One region of the Nocardioides sp. NPDC006303 genome, then DNA from elsewhere that is predicted to be linked to it. Evidence: riboswitches for the same ligand, from Rfam matches in the RefSeq annotation. Region 1 holds a riboswitch; each other region holds the start of a gene.
What was found. Region 1 has a riboswitch for cobalamin ahead of ABZY89_RS22360 (prenyltransferase/squalene oxidase repeat-containing protein). Riboswitches for the same ligand answer to the same signal wherever they lie in the genome.
Positions count from the first base shown of each region.

Region 2: linked by a shared signal. The riboswitch ahead of ABZY89_RS26360 (VWA domain-containing protein) and the one ahead of ABZY89_RS22360 (prenyltransferase/squalene oxidase repeat-containing protein) in region 1 are both predicted to bind cobalamin.
Region 3: linked by a shared signal. The riboswitch ahead of ABZY89_RS26320 (iron ABC transporter permease) and the one ahead of ABZY89_RS22360 (prenyltransferase/squalene oxidase repeat-containing protein) in region 1 are both predicted to bind cobalamin.

Region 1 covers NZ_JBEXRR010000035.1:38,046-41,309, forward strand. Annotated here, with positions in the region: gene ABZY89_RS22355 (hypothetical protein) at 1-594, opposite strand, end outside; gene ABZY89_RS22360 (prenyltransferase/squalene oxidase repeat-containing protein) at 588-1,661, opposite strand; cobalamin riboswitch at 1,727-1,862, opposite strand; gene ABZY89_RS22365 (glycoside hydrolase family 19 protein) at 1,929-2,564, shown strand; gene ABZY89_RS22370 (NYN domain-containing protein) at 2,589-3,264, opposite strand, start outside.
Region 2 covers NZ_JBEXRR010000051.1:15,484-18,747, reverse strand. Annotated here, with positions in the region: gene ABZY89_RS26370 (helix-turn-helix domain-containing protein) at 1-123, shown strand, start outside; gene cbiE (precorrin-6y C5,15-methyltransferase (decarboxylating) subunit CbiE) at 126-1,310, opposite strand; cobalamin riboswitch at 1,373-1,512, shown strand; gene ABZY89_RS26360 (VWA domain-containing protein) at 1,538-3,264, shown strand, end outside.
Region 3 covers NZ_JBEXRR010000051.1:5,317-8,580, reverse strand. Annotated here, with positions in the region: gene ABZY89_RS26330 (ribonucleotide reductase N-terminal alpha domain-containing protein) at 1-43, opposite strand, end outside; gene ABZY89_RS26325 (ribonucleotide-diphosphate reductase subunit beta) at 43-1,041, opposite strand; cobalamin riboswitch at 1,192-1,409, opposite strand; cobalamin riboswitch at 1,499-1,684, shown strand; gene ABZY89_RS26320 (iron ABC transporter permease) at 1,798-2,808, shown strand; gene ABZY89_RS26315 (ABC transporter ATP-binding protein) at 2,805-3,264, shown strand, end outside.

The sequences.
Region 1 (3,264 bases):
GGTGAAGAGTGTGAGGATCCCCGCGGGCGCGACCCAGGCGGGCAGATGCTCGGTCTCGGAGGCCGAGTCCGTCGGCTCCTCCGGAGATAACTCCGGCGACGGGCTTGAGGGCGCCCCCACAGCATCCCCAAGCTCCGTCGCCGGAGCGGTAACGACATCGTCGTCTATCCACGTGAACGCAACACCCTGCCCGGAGGTCACGCTGATTTCGGTAACATTTCTGGAGGCATAGCTCCAGGCCCCCGAATCGTCGGTGATCCACAGCGACCAGTACGCGTCGGCGGGCGGCATCTGGGCGCAACCGGCGGCTTTCGGCCGCTCATCGACGCGACATACGACACTGGGCATCGAGGTCACATAGGTGAGCGGATGCCCCGCCTTCTCGAAGAGGTCGGCGCCGGTGTCACCCTCCCCGGGCTGGACACAGGTGACCTCAGGATCGCCACCCAGCGCGTTGGGCTCGACGACGACGGTGACGCCGTCACACGCCTCGCCGGATGATGCCGCAGACGAGGCGGAGACGGGGGTGAAGACAGGTGCGGTGGCCCCGGCGAGGATCGCCAGGGCCACCAACGAGGACCGCAGGATCAGCACGAGCTCTTCGCGGTCGCATCCTTGGGCAGGAAGACCAGCGACGGCAGCGCCTGGGCGGCGGCGAGGCGGTACATCCCCTCCGACTCCTTGGTCAGGCCCTTGGTGTTGCCCTCGGTCAGCGCGGCGTCGTCATAGGCCACCGCGCCGGCGTCGTCGCCACAGGTCACGACGTGGTCGGCGACCCAGCTCGCCGCCTTCTCCGCGGCGTCGGTCTCACCCGCGCGACCGAACGCCCACCCGGCCAGGCCGGTGGTGTTGGAGTTGGCGATGTTGCCGGTGGCCGCCTTGAACGACCCGTCCTCCGTCTGGGTCTCCTTCAGCCACTCGACGCCGGCCTCGACGGCCTTCTCCGCCTCCGGGGTGGCCACCCCGGACAGGGCGATCAGCGCGAACGCGGTGGCGTCGGCGTCCGGGACGGCCTTCGGGTCGGCGTCGCAGGTCTGGTCAGCGGCGGCGGGGTCGGCCGCGAAGGTGACCCGGAACCAGCCCTCCTCGCACTGCTGTCCGGCCAGGAACTCCGTCGCGGCCGCGGCCTCCTTGCTCTCGGCGTTGTTCAGCGCCCACACGGCGTACGACTGTCCGATGGTGTTGGAGTAGTCGGCCGCCTTCTTGTCCTTGGGGTCGAGCTCGTCGGCGATCCGGCCGTTCTCGGCGACGGTGCCCTCGAGCTGCTTGAGCAGACCGGGGTCGGAGGCGTCGACGTTCTGCTGGAGGACGAGCGCCTTCGCGGTCGCCCCGGCCGAGGTGACGGTGCCGAACCCGGGCGAGGTGTAGGCCTTCTTGTTCTCCATCACCGCCGCGGCGATCGTGGAGATCTCCTCGTCGTAGCCGCCGACCTCTGCCAGCGCGATCCCGATGTCGGCGCTGAGCCCGAAGTCGTCGGTGCCGTACTGCGCGTTGCGGGCCACGCCCTCCGGTGCCTGGGCCACGAGCCAGTCGGCCACCGCGGTGGAAACCTTGGCGTCGTAGGTGGGCTTCTCCCCCTCCTCGACGGCTTTCTCGCCACAGCCGGCGAGCGAGGTGAGGGCGAGGGCGGCGGCGATGCCACCGAGGACGGTCTTCTTCATGGTTCCTTCCGCGCTGTTCGTCGGGAAGGCCCAGGGCCGACCCGCTGCTTTCCACGACAGCGTCAGGTCAGTACGCGTCCGTCAGCGGGTGCTCCGGCTCGCCCAGGACATTCTCGGTGCCTGGGCCTACGGTTGCGGGTCAGCGCCGGGATTCGACCGGCTTCCCCCACCACGGCGTGTGTTGATTGAGGCTCTGCTATGCGGGGGCAATCCTATGCCTGGCGAGCCCTGCTTGCGGGATCGCCGCCGAGCAGTCACTCTGTCCCCATGCGCCACAGGATTCTCGGCCTTGTCGCAACCTCGATCACGGCCACCCTTCTCGCCCTCGCCTCGACCACGACGGCCGGTGCGGAGGAGGCGCGGACATCGGTCACGTACGCCGATCTGGTCGCCATGTTCGGCGAGAAGGTCGGTGACCGGAGCACCGTTGAGACCGGGCTGCCAAGCCTCAACCGCGCGATGGCCGATGCCGGGATCACCACCGCCTACCGGCAGGCGGCGTATCTGACCACGCTCGCCAACGAGAGCTCCTTCCACCACGACGCCAAGGGCCGCGACAAGCGGAAGTTCACCGGTCGCGGCTACATCCAGCTGACCGGCGAGGCCAACTACTCCGACGCCGGCGCCTACTTCGACATCGACCTGCGCCGCCGCCCCGAGCTCGCCCGGTCGCTGGACTACAGCGCGCCGATCTCGCGGTGGTACTGGACCGTCGCCCGCGACATCAACCCGCTCGCCGACGCCCTGGACATGGGCAAGGTCAACGCGGCGATCGGCTACCCCTCGAACAAGAAGGAGGACGCCGAGCGCTGCCGCGACTTCAAGGCCGCGCTGAAGCACCTCCACGGGTCGGTACCCAAGGGCGTCAGATGTGCTCGCCCGGCCACCGCGGAGACTCGTTAGCTGTGTTGTCCAGAGGGCCGTACGTCACTTCTTGGTGCGCTTGTCGCTGACCGCGATCGCCGAGGTGCCCTCGTCCTTGAGCTCGAAGAGGTCGATCGCCTTGATGAGCTTGGTCCACGTGGCGTACCCGTAGTTGCGCGGGTCCTCGGAGGACTGGTTGCGGATGCGGGAGACCACGGTGCCGACCAGTGCCCAGCCGTCGTCGTCGGCGGCCGCGGCGATGGAGTTGCGCAGCAGCTGGATCAGCCGGGCGTTGCGCTTCAGCGCCTGCCCGTTGGTCGCCGCGGACGACTGCTTGCGGGTGCGCGTGGTCCCGGGCTCGGTGTCGGCCTCGGTCTCCTCCTCGGAGCCGCCGAGCTTCTCCACCACGGTGAACCGGGTGCAGGCGCTCTTGAACGGCGCCGGCGTCTTCTCCCGACCGTAGCCGTAGACAGCGCGGCCCTTCTCCCGCAGGTAGTGCACCAGCGGCGTGAAGTCGGAGTCGGAGGAGACCAGTGCGAACGCGTCCGGGATCGCTGCGTGCAGCAGCTCGACGGCGTCGATCGCGAGCGCCATGTCGGAGGCGTTCTTGTGCGCGGTCAGGTCGAACTGCTGCATCGGCCTGATCGCGGCATCGTGCAGCTCCTCGATCCAGCCCTTGAGCTCGGACTTGGTCCAGTTGCCGTAGGCCCGCCGGATCGTCACCTCGCCGTACTCGGCC
Region 2 (3,264 bases), on a different contig from region 1:
CACCGGCTCAGGCGCATCAAGGAACTATTCGGCGACCGCCTCAGCGACCCGTCAGAGACCGTCGGGCTTCTCGCGGCCCTCGAGTCGACCACCCCGCGCTGGCGCCGCGACCTCGCCGGCTGATCTCACCCGATGGAGTGGGTCCACTGTGTGACCGACCTGGCCGGGGCCCAACCGGTGAAGGTGCCGATCGGGGCGGAGGTCTCGACCGCGATCCGGGTGAGCTCTCCGCCGTGTGCCTGGTAGGCGGTGGCGAGGAGCTGCTCGGTCTCCAGGGTGACGCCGTGGACGACGATGCGGCCGCCGGGGCGGAGGGCTCGCAGACAGGCGTCGAGTACGCCGGGGCGGGTCGCGCCGCCGCCGATGAAGATCGCGTCGGGGGTGGGGAGGTCGGCCAGGGCATCGGGGGCGCGGCCCTCGACGACGGTCAGGCCGGTTACGCCGAGTCGGGACGCGTTCCGTGCGATCCGGGCCGCCCGCTCTGGGCTGGCCTCGATCGCCGTCGTGGTGCAGGTGGGGTGGGTGCGCATCCACTCGATGCCTACCGAGCCTGCGCCTGCGCCGACGTCCCACAGGTGCTGCCCCGGGACCGGGGCGAGGCGGGCCAGCGCCGAGGCCCGAAGGTCGCGCTTGGTCAGCTGGCCGTCGTTCTCGAAGGCGTCGTCGGGGAGGCCGGCAGCCCAGCCGAAGAGCGGTGCGCCTACGCACTCGATCGCCACGATGTTGAGGCGCGGCACCTCCCCTTCCCACGCCGAGGCGGTCGCGGTCCGCGTGCTCTCGGTCTCCGCGCCGAGCTCGCCCAGGACGGTCATCCTCGAGGCTCCGAAACCTGTGGTGACCAGCAGGTTCGCGACCTGTTCGGGAGTGGACTCGTCCGAGGAGAGCGCGAGGATCCGGCGGCCGGGAGCGAGCTCGCGCGCGACCAGCGACACGTCGCGGCCGACGAGGCTGACGACCACGCAGGACTCGGCGGCCCAGCCCATCCGGGCGCGGGCGAGGGCGACGGAGGAGACGGCCGGTTCGATGCGTACGTTCTCTCGACCGAGAAGCGAGATCAGGGTGGTCCCGATGCCGGATACGAGCGGGTCGCCCGAGGCCAGGGCGACCGCTTCCCCGAGGCCGTCGAGGAGCGCCGGGAGGCCCTCGCGCAGCGGTGATGGCCAGGGCTCGCGCCGCTGGCCGGGCACGTCCGGGACCAGGTCGAGATGGCGCTTCCCGCCGAGGAGGACGGCGGACTCCCGGATCAGCTGCTGGTGACGTACGGGGATCTCGTCCCAACCTCCGGCACCGATGCCCACCACGACGATCATGAGGCCAGACGCTACAGTGGCCGCTCAGGCGCGAGGTGCCCCGACTGCCCAGTCATCGGCTCTGTCACAGGAGCTGGTGAGGACGGTGGGAAGGGAGAATCTGGGAAGCCGGTGAGAATCCGGCACAGGCCCGCTGCGGTGAACGAGCCCCTTCGTGGGGACTCGACAAGTCCGAAGACCGGCCCCGCGTCCATCCAATCCAAGCGATAGGGAGCGGGAGCCTCTCCATGCCGGTTCATTACCCATTTTCTGCCGTCCTCGGCTGCCAGGCCGATGACCTCGACGACATGGGCCTCGCGCTCGTGCTCACCACCATCTCCCCGGAGATCGGCGGCGTCCTGGTCCGTGGCGAGAAGGGGACCGCGAAGTCGACGGCCGTACGCGGTCTGGCGGCCGTGCTGCCCTCGATCTCGGTCTACGCCGGGGATCGGTTCTCGATCGACCCGGCCGACCCGTCCGCGGAGTCGCCTGACGGGCCCTTCGGGTCCGCCGCCGTCGAGGAGAGCAGGCCCGTGCGCCTGGTCGAGCTCCCGGTAGGGGCGACCGAGGACCGGGTCGTCGGCTCGCTCCACCTGGAGAGCGCGCTGTCGCGCGGCGCGGTCGAGTTCGAGCCGGGGCTGCTCGCGCGGGCGCACCGCGGCCTGCTCTACGTCGACGAGGTCAACCTGCTCCACGACCACCTCGTCGACCTGCTGCTGGACGCGGCGGCGATGGGCCGGGTCAGCGTCGAGCGGGACGGCGTCTCGGTCGAGCACGCCGCCCGGTTCGTGCTGATCGGCACGATGAACCCCGAGGAGGGCGAGCTGCGCCCGCAGCTCCTGGACCGCTTCGGGCTTACGGTCGAGGTCGCCGCGCCCCGGGATCCGGCGCTGCGCGCCGAGGTCGTACGCCGCCGGATGGCCTTCGACCTGGACGCTCCTGCGTTCGTCGAGCGCTATGTGGCCGCCGAGCGCGATCTGACCGCTCAGATCTCTGCTGCTCGTGCGCTCGTCGGGAAGGTTCGGCTCACCGCGCCCGGGCTGCTCAAGATCGCCGAGGTCTGCGCGGCGTTCGAGGTCGACGGGCTGCGCGCCGACATCGTCACCGCCCGCACCGCGGTCGCGCACGCGGCCTGGGCCGGTCGCTCCGAGGTCACCCGCGAAGACATCCGCCGGGCTGCTCTGCTGGCGCTCCCGCACCGCCGCCGTCGCAACCCCTTCGACGCTCCCGGGCTCGACGAGGACCTGCTCGACCGCATCCTCGGCGACGAGGAGCTGCCGCCCGAGCCGCCGGAGGGCGGGCCTTCGGATGACTCGGGGGACAACTCGGGCGCCGAAGGTGACGGTGTTGGTCTCGACACGCCTCCGCCTAGCGGCTCCGGTGGCTCGACCGACGGGGACAGCTCGACCGACGGAGAACCCCCGCTGGTTGAGCCCGCGAGCGAAGCGAGCGGTGTCGAAACCAACACGGCCGACAACGCACCCGACCAGCCACAGGCTCCTTCCGGTGCCGCACCCGAGTCCGTCACTGCCGCTGCCCCGGCGTACCGCCCCCGCCTCCTGACCGTAACCGGCTTGGGCACTGGCCGCACCGGCGGCCGGAGCAAGGCGATCGGGAGCAGCGGCCGCCGGATCGGCGCGAGCGTCAGCACCCGCGGCTCGCTCCACCTCGTCGAGACCCTCAAGGCGGCCGCGGGCAAGCAGGGCGCCCGAGACCGTACGTCGGCGAAGGTCGAGCTGCGGATCGAGGACCTCCGCACCGCGGTCCGTGAGGGCCGGGAGGCCAACCTGGTCCTCTTCTGCGTGGACGCGTCCGGGTCGATGGCCGCGCGCAAGCGGATGGCGCAGGTCAAGGCTGCCGTCCTCTCGCTGCTGCTCGACGCCTACCGGCGCCGTGACAAGGTCGGGATGATCACCTTCCGGGGTGAGAGCGCCGAGCTGGTGCTGCCGCCGACGGGGTCGGTCGACCTCGCTGC
Region 3 (3,264 bases), on a different contig from region 1:
CCTTGCGCTCGGCAGAGAGCGCCTCCCAGTTGCTGTTGCTCATTAGAAGCTGAACTCCGTCTCGCCGATGTTGCGGTTGTATTCGTTGCCGGTGACCTGGAAGAAGTCGTGGAACTGGGTGCCGTTGATGCCGCTGTAGAACCATTCGGCGATCGGGTTGGCCTCGACGTTGAACAGCGGCTCCATCCGCATGTTCTCCAGGGTCATGTCGATGCGGGACCTCACGAAGGTCTCCAGGTCGGCCTGGTCGATGCCGGCGATCGGCCCGTGGTCGAAGAGCATCTCCACGATCCGGGCCTCGTGGGCGTAGAGGTGCTCGGCGACGCCGCGGACGCGGGCGAAGAGGTCGTCGCGCTCGGCCTCGAACTTGTCGGCCGGGACGGTGGCGGCGTACTCATCGAGGGTGGTGTTGAATAGCCAGGCGCCGCCGGTGGCGTGCAGGTTCTCGTCGCGGGCGGAGAAGTTGATGCCGCTGATCACGTTCTGCAGCAGGTTCTTCCCGCCGGACTGGAAGTGCTTGAGGAAGGCGAAGTTGGAGTAGAGGACGCAGTTCTCCATCAGCGTGAAGACGCTCAGCGCGTAGAGCAGGTCCTCGTCGGCGATCGCGTCCCAGACGAACTGGATCCGCTCGGCCAGCACCGGGTCGTTCTTGTAGGAGTCGTAGAACTCCTCGGTGTCGATCATCAGCACCTTGTTGAGCTTCGCGTAGAACGGCGCGTGCATGTTCAGCTCGGCGAACGAGAAGGCGTTGGCCATCATCTGGACCTCCGGACGCGGGAACGCGTGGAAGATCCGGTCACCCCACACCTCGCCGCCGAGGATCAGCTCGTAGATGGTGAACAGCTTCAGCGTGGTCTTGACCGCGGCCTGCTCGGCGTCGGTCATGTTGACCAGGAAGTCCTGCTTGTCGTTCTCGACCGGGATCTCCTCAGCGGTCCAGAAGATGCTCCGCTGCTTCTTGGCCAGGTCCTCGGCCATCGGATAGTCGAAGACGTACGCCGACTTCTCGGTGCGGATCGGTAGACCCTCGGTGTCGATCAAGCCCCATGCCCCTTGCTCACGCGGGCCCCCGGCCCGCTGGATGTCTCGTGCATCCGTGCCGAGGCAGGGAGGACGGCGGCAGCGCGCCGGGCGGACCCGGTCACGTGGTGCTCGCTCGATCCCCTGACCTTCCCTCGAGGTCGCGGACCCCACCATGAGGTGGGCACTGGCAGGTCTTCGGACTCGTGGGCGTCATCGTGCTCGGTCCTAGTGGCCGTCGCTTCCCAGGAGCCGGCTTGCTCCCAGTGCTTCGTGACGGCGGTCGTTCCCACTCACCGCTGCGGGGCAGTCCCGGACTCACACCGGGTTCCCTCTTGCCTCTCCCGCCCCGTCGCCGAGGTGGGAGAACCAGCTGCGAGGACCACTATATGCGGGAATTACACCAATGCAACTTCCTAGATCTTGTGTTCCGCCGTGTCGTCGGAAACGTCTCCGACACCGTCTCCGCAGCCCGTGCTAGCCTCTGCGCCGAGTCGAACGCATCCTGATGGATGCCAGGGAACTCCGGTGTGAATCCGGGACTGGCGCGCAGCGGTGAGGGCGACGGTGACGGCCAGGAAGCCACTGGGGACCGAGTCCCTGGGAAGGCGGCGTCACCGGGTGAACCCGAGTCCGAAAACCTGTCGGCTCAGATGTACGTCACGGCCCTCGCGACCAGGGTCCAGAGGACCTGAGAGGCCGACCGCCGTGGAAACGCTGTCCCGCGAGACCCTGAGCCCGCGCCGTGCTCGTGAGGGGAGACGACGAGTCCCGTTCGTGCCGCTGGTGGCCGGGCTGCTGCTCGCGTCGGTGCTCAGCGCCGTCGCGTCCCTGGCCTTCGGGTCCGAGCGGATACCCCTCGGTGAGGTCGTCGCGACGGTCGGCGACCGGCTCCAGGGCGACGCGCCGGGGAAGTGGGACGTGATCGTGTGGGAGCTGCGTGTCCCCAGGGCGATGATGGCGCTCGCGGTGGGCGCCGGCCTGGCAGTGGCCGGTACCGGCATGCAGACCCTGGTCCGTAACCCGCTCGCCGACCCGTTCCTGCTCGGGATCAGCTCGGGCGCCTCGGTGGGGGCGACGGCGGCGATCACCACCGGGGCGCTGGGCGGCCTCGGCATCTATGCCGTCTCCGGCGGAGCGCTGCTCGGGGCGGTCGGCTCGGCGATGCTGGTCTGGTTGGTGGCCACCGCCCAGGGCGGGTTGACCCCGATCCGGCTGGTGCTCTCCGGAGTCGTGCTCTCCTCCGGACTCTCCGCGATCGCCTCGTTCCTGGTCTTCATGAGCGATGATCCGCGTGCGGCCGACTCGGTGATGTTCTGGATGCTCGGCAGCGTCGGTGGCGCCAGCTGGGAGAAGCTGTGGCTGCCCGCAGTCCTCGGCTTCGTGCTGGGGCTCGGAATGCTGGCGCTGCACCGTTGGCTGGACGCCCTGGCCGCCGGCCCCGAGACCGCTGCCGCGCTCGGCGTCGACGTCGCGGCGCTGCGTACGACTCTCTTCGTCGCGCTGGCCGTGCTGGTCGGGGTCCTGGTCGCGGTCAGCGGTGGGATCGGGTTCGTCGGGCTGATCGTGCCGCACGCGGCCCGGCTGCTCGTGGGCGCCCAGCACCGGGTGGTGCTCCCGGTCGCGGCCCTGGGCGGCGGGCTGTTCCTGCTGTGGGTCGACGTGCTCGCCCGGGTGGTGGCCCGGCCCCAGGAGATCCCGCTGGGAGTGGTCACCGGCGTCGTCGGCGCGCCGCTGTTCCTCCTGCTGCTGGGCCGTGGCCGGTATCGCTTCGGCGGCGACGGATGAGCGGCCAGCCCGCGCTGCGGCTGCGCGGCGTCGCCGCCCGGCTGGGCGAGCGCGAGGTGCTTCGCGACGTCGATCTGGACGTGCCGGTGGGCACCCGCCTTGGCATCGTGGGCGTGAACGGCGTGGGCAAGTCGACCCTGCTGCGGATCCTCGCCGGAGTGCTGCGGCCCAGCGCCGGGCACGCCTACCTCGCCGATGACTCCGGCGAACTCCGCGAGACCGCCCGGACCAGCTCGCGCGAACGCGCCCGCCGGATGGCGTACGTCCCCCAGGAAGAGGTCGCCTCCGCGGAGCTGCTCGTCGGCGAGATGGTCGCGCTGGGCCGGGTGCCACGCACGAGGCCGTGGTCCCGAGGCGGACGACAGGAGCGCGAGATCGTTCGTTCGGCCCTCGACGCCGTCGGTCTGGCCGACCGCCTCGACGACCCGTGCGACCGGCTGTCCGGCGGCGAGCGGC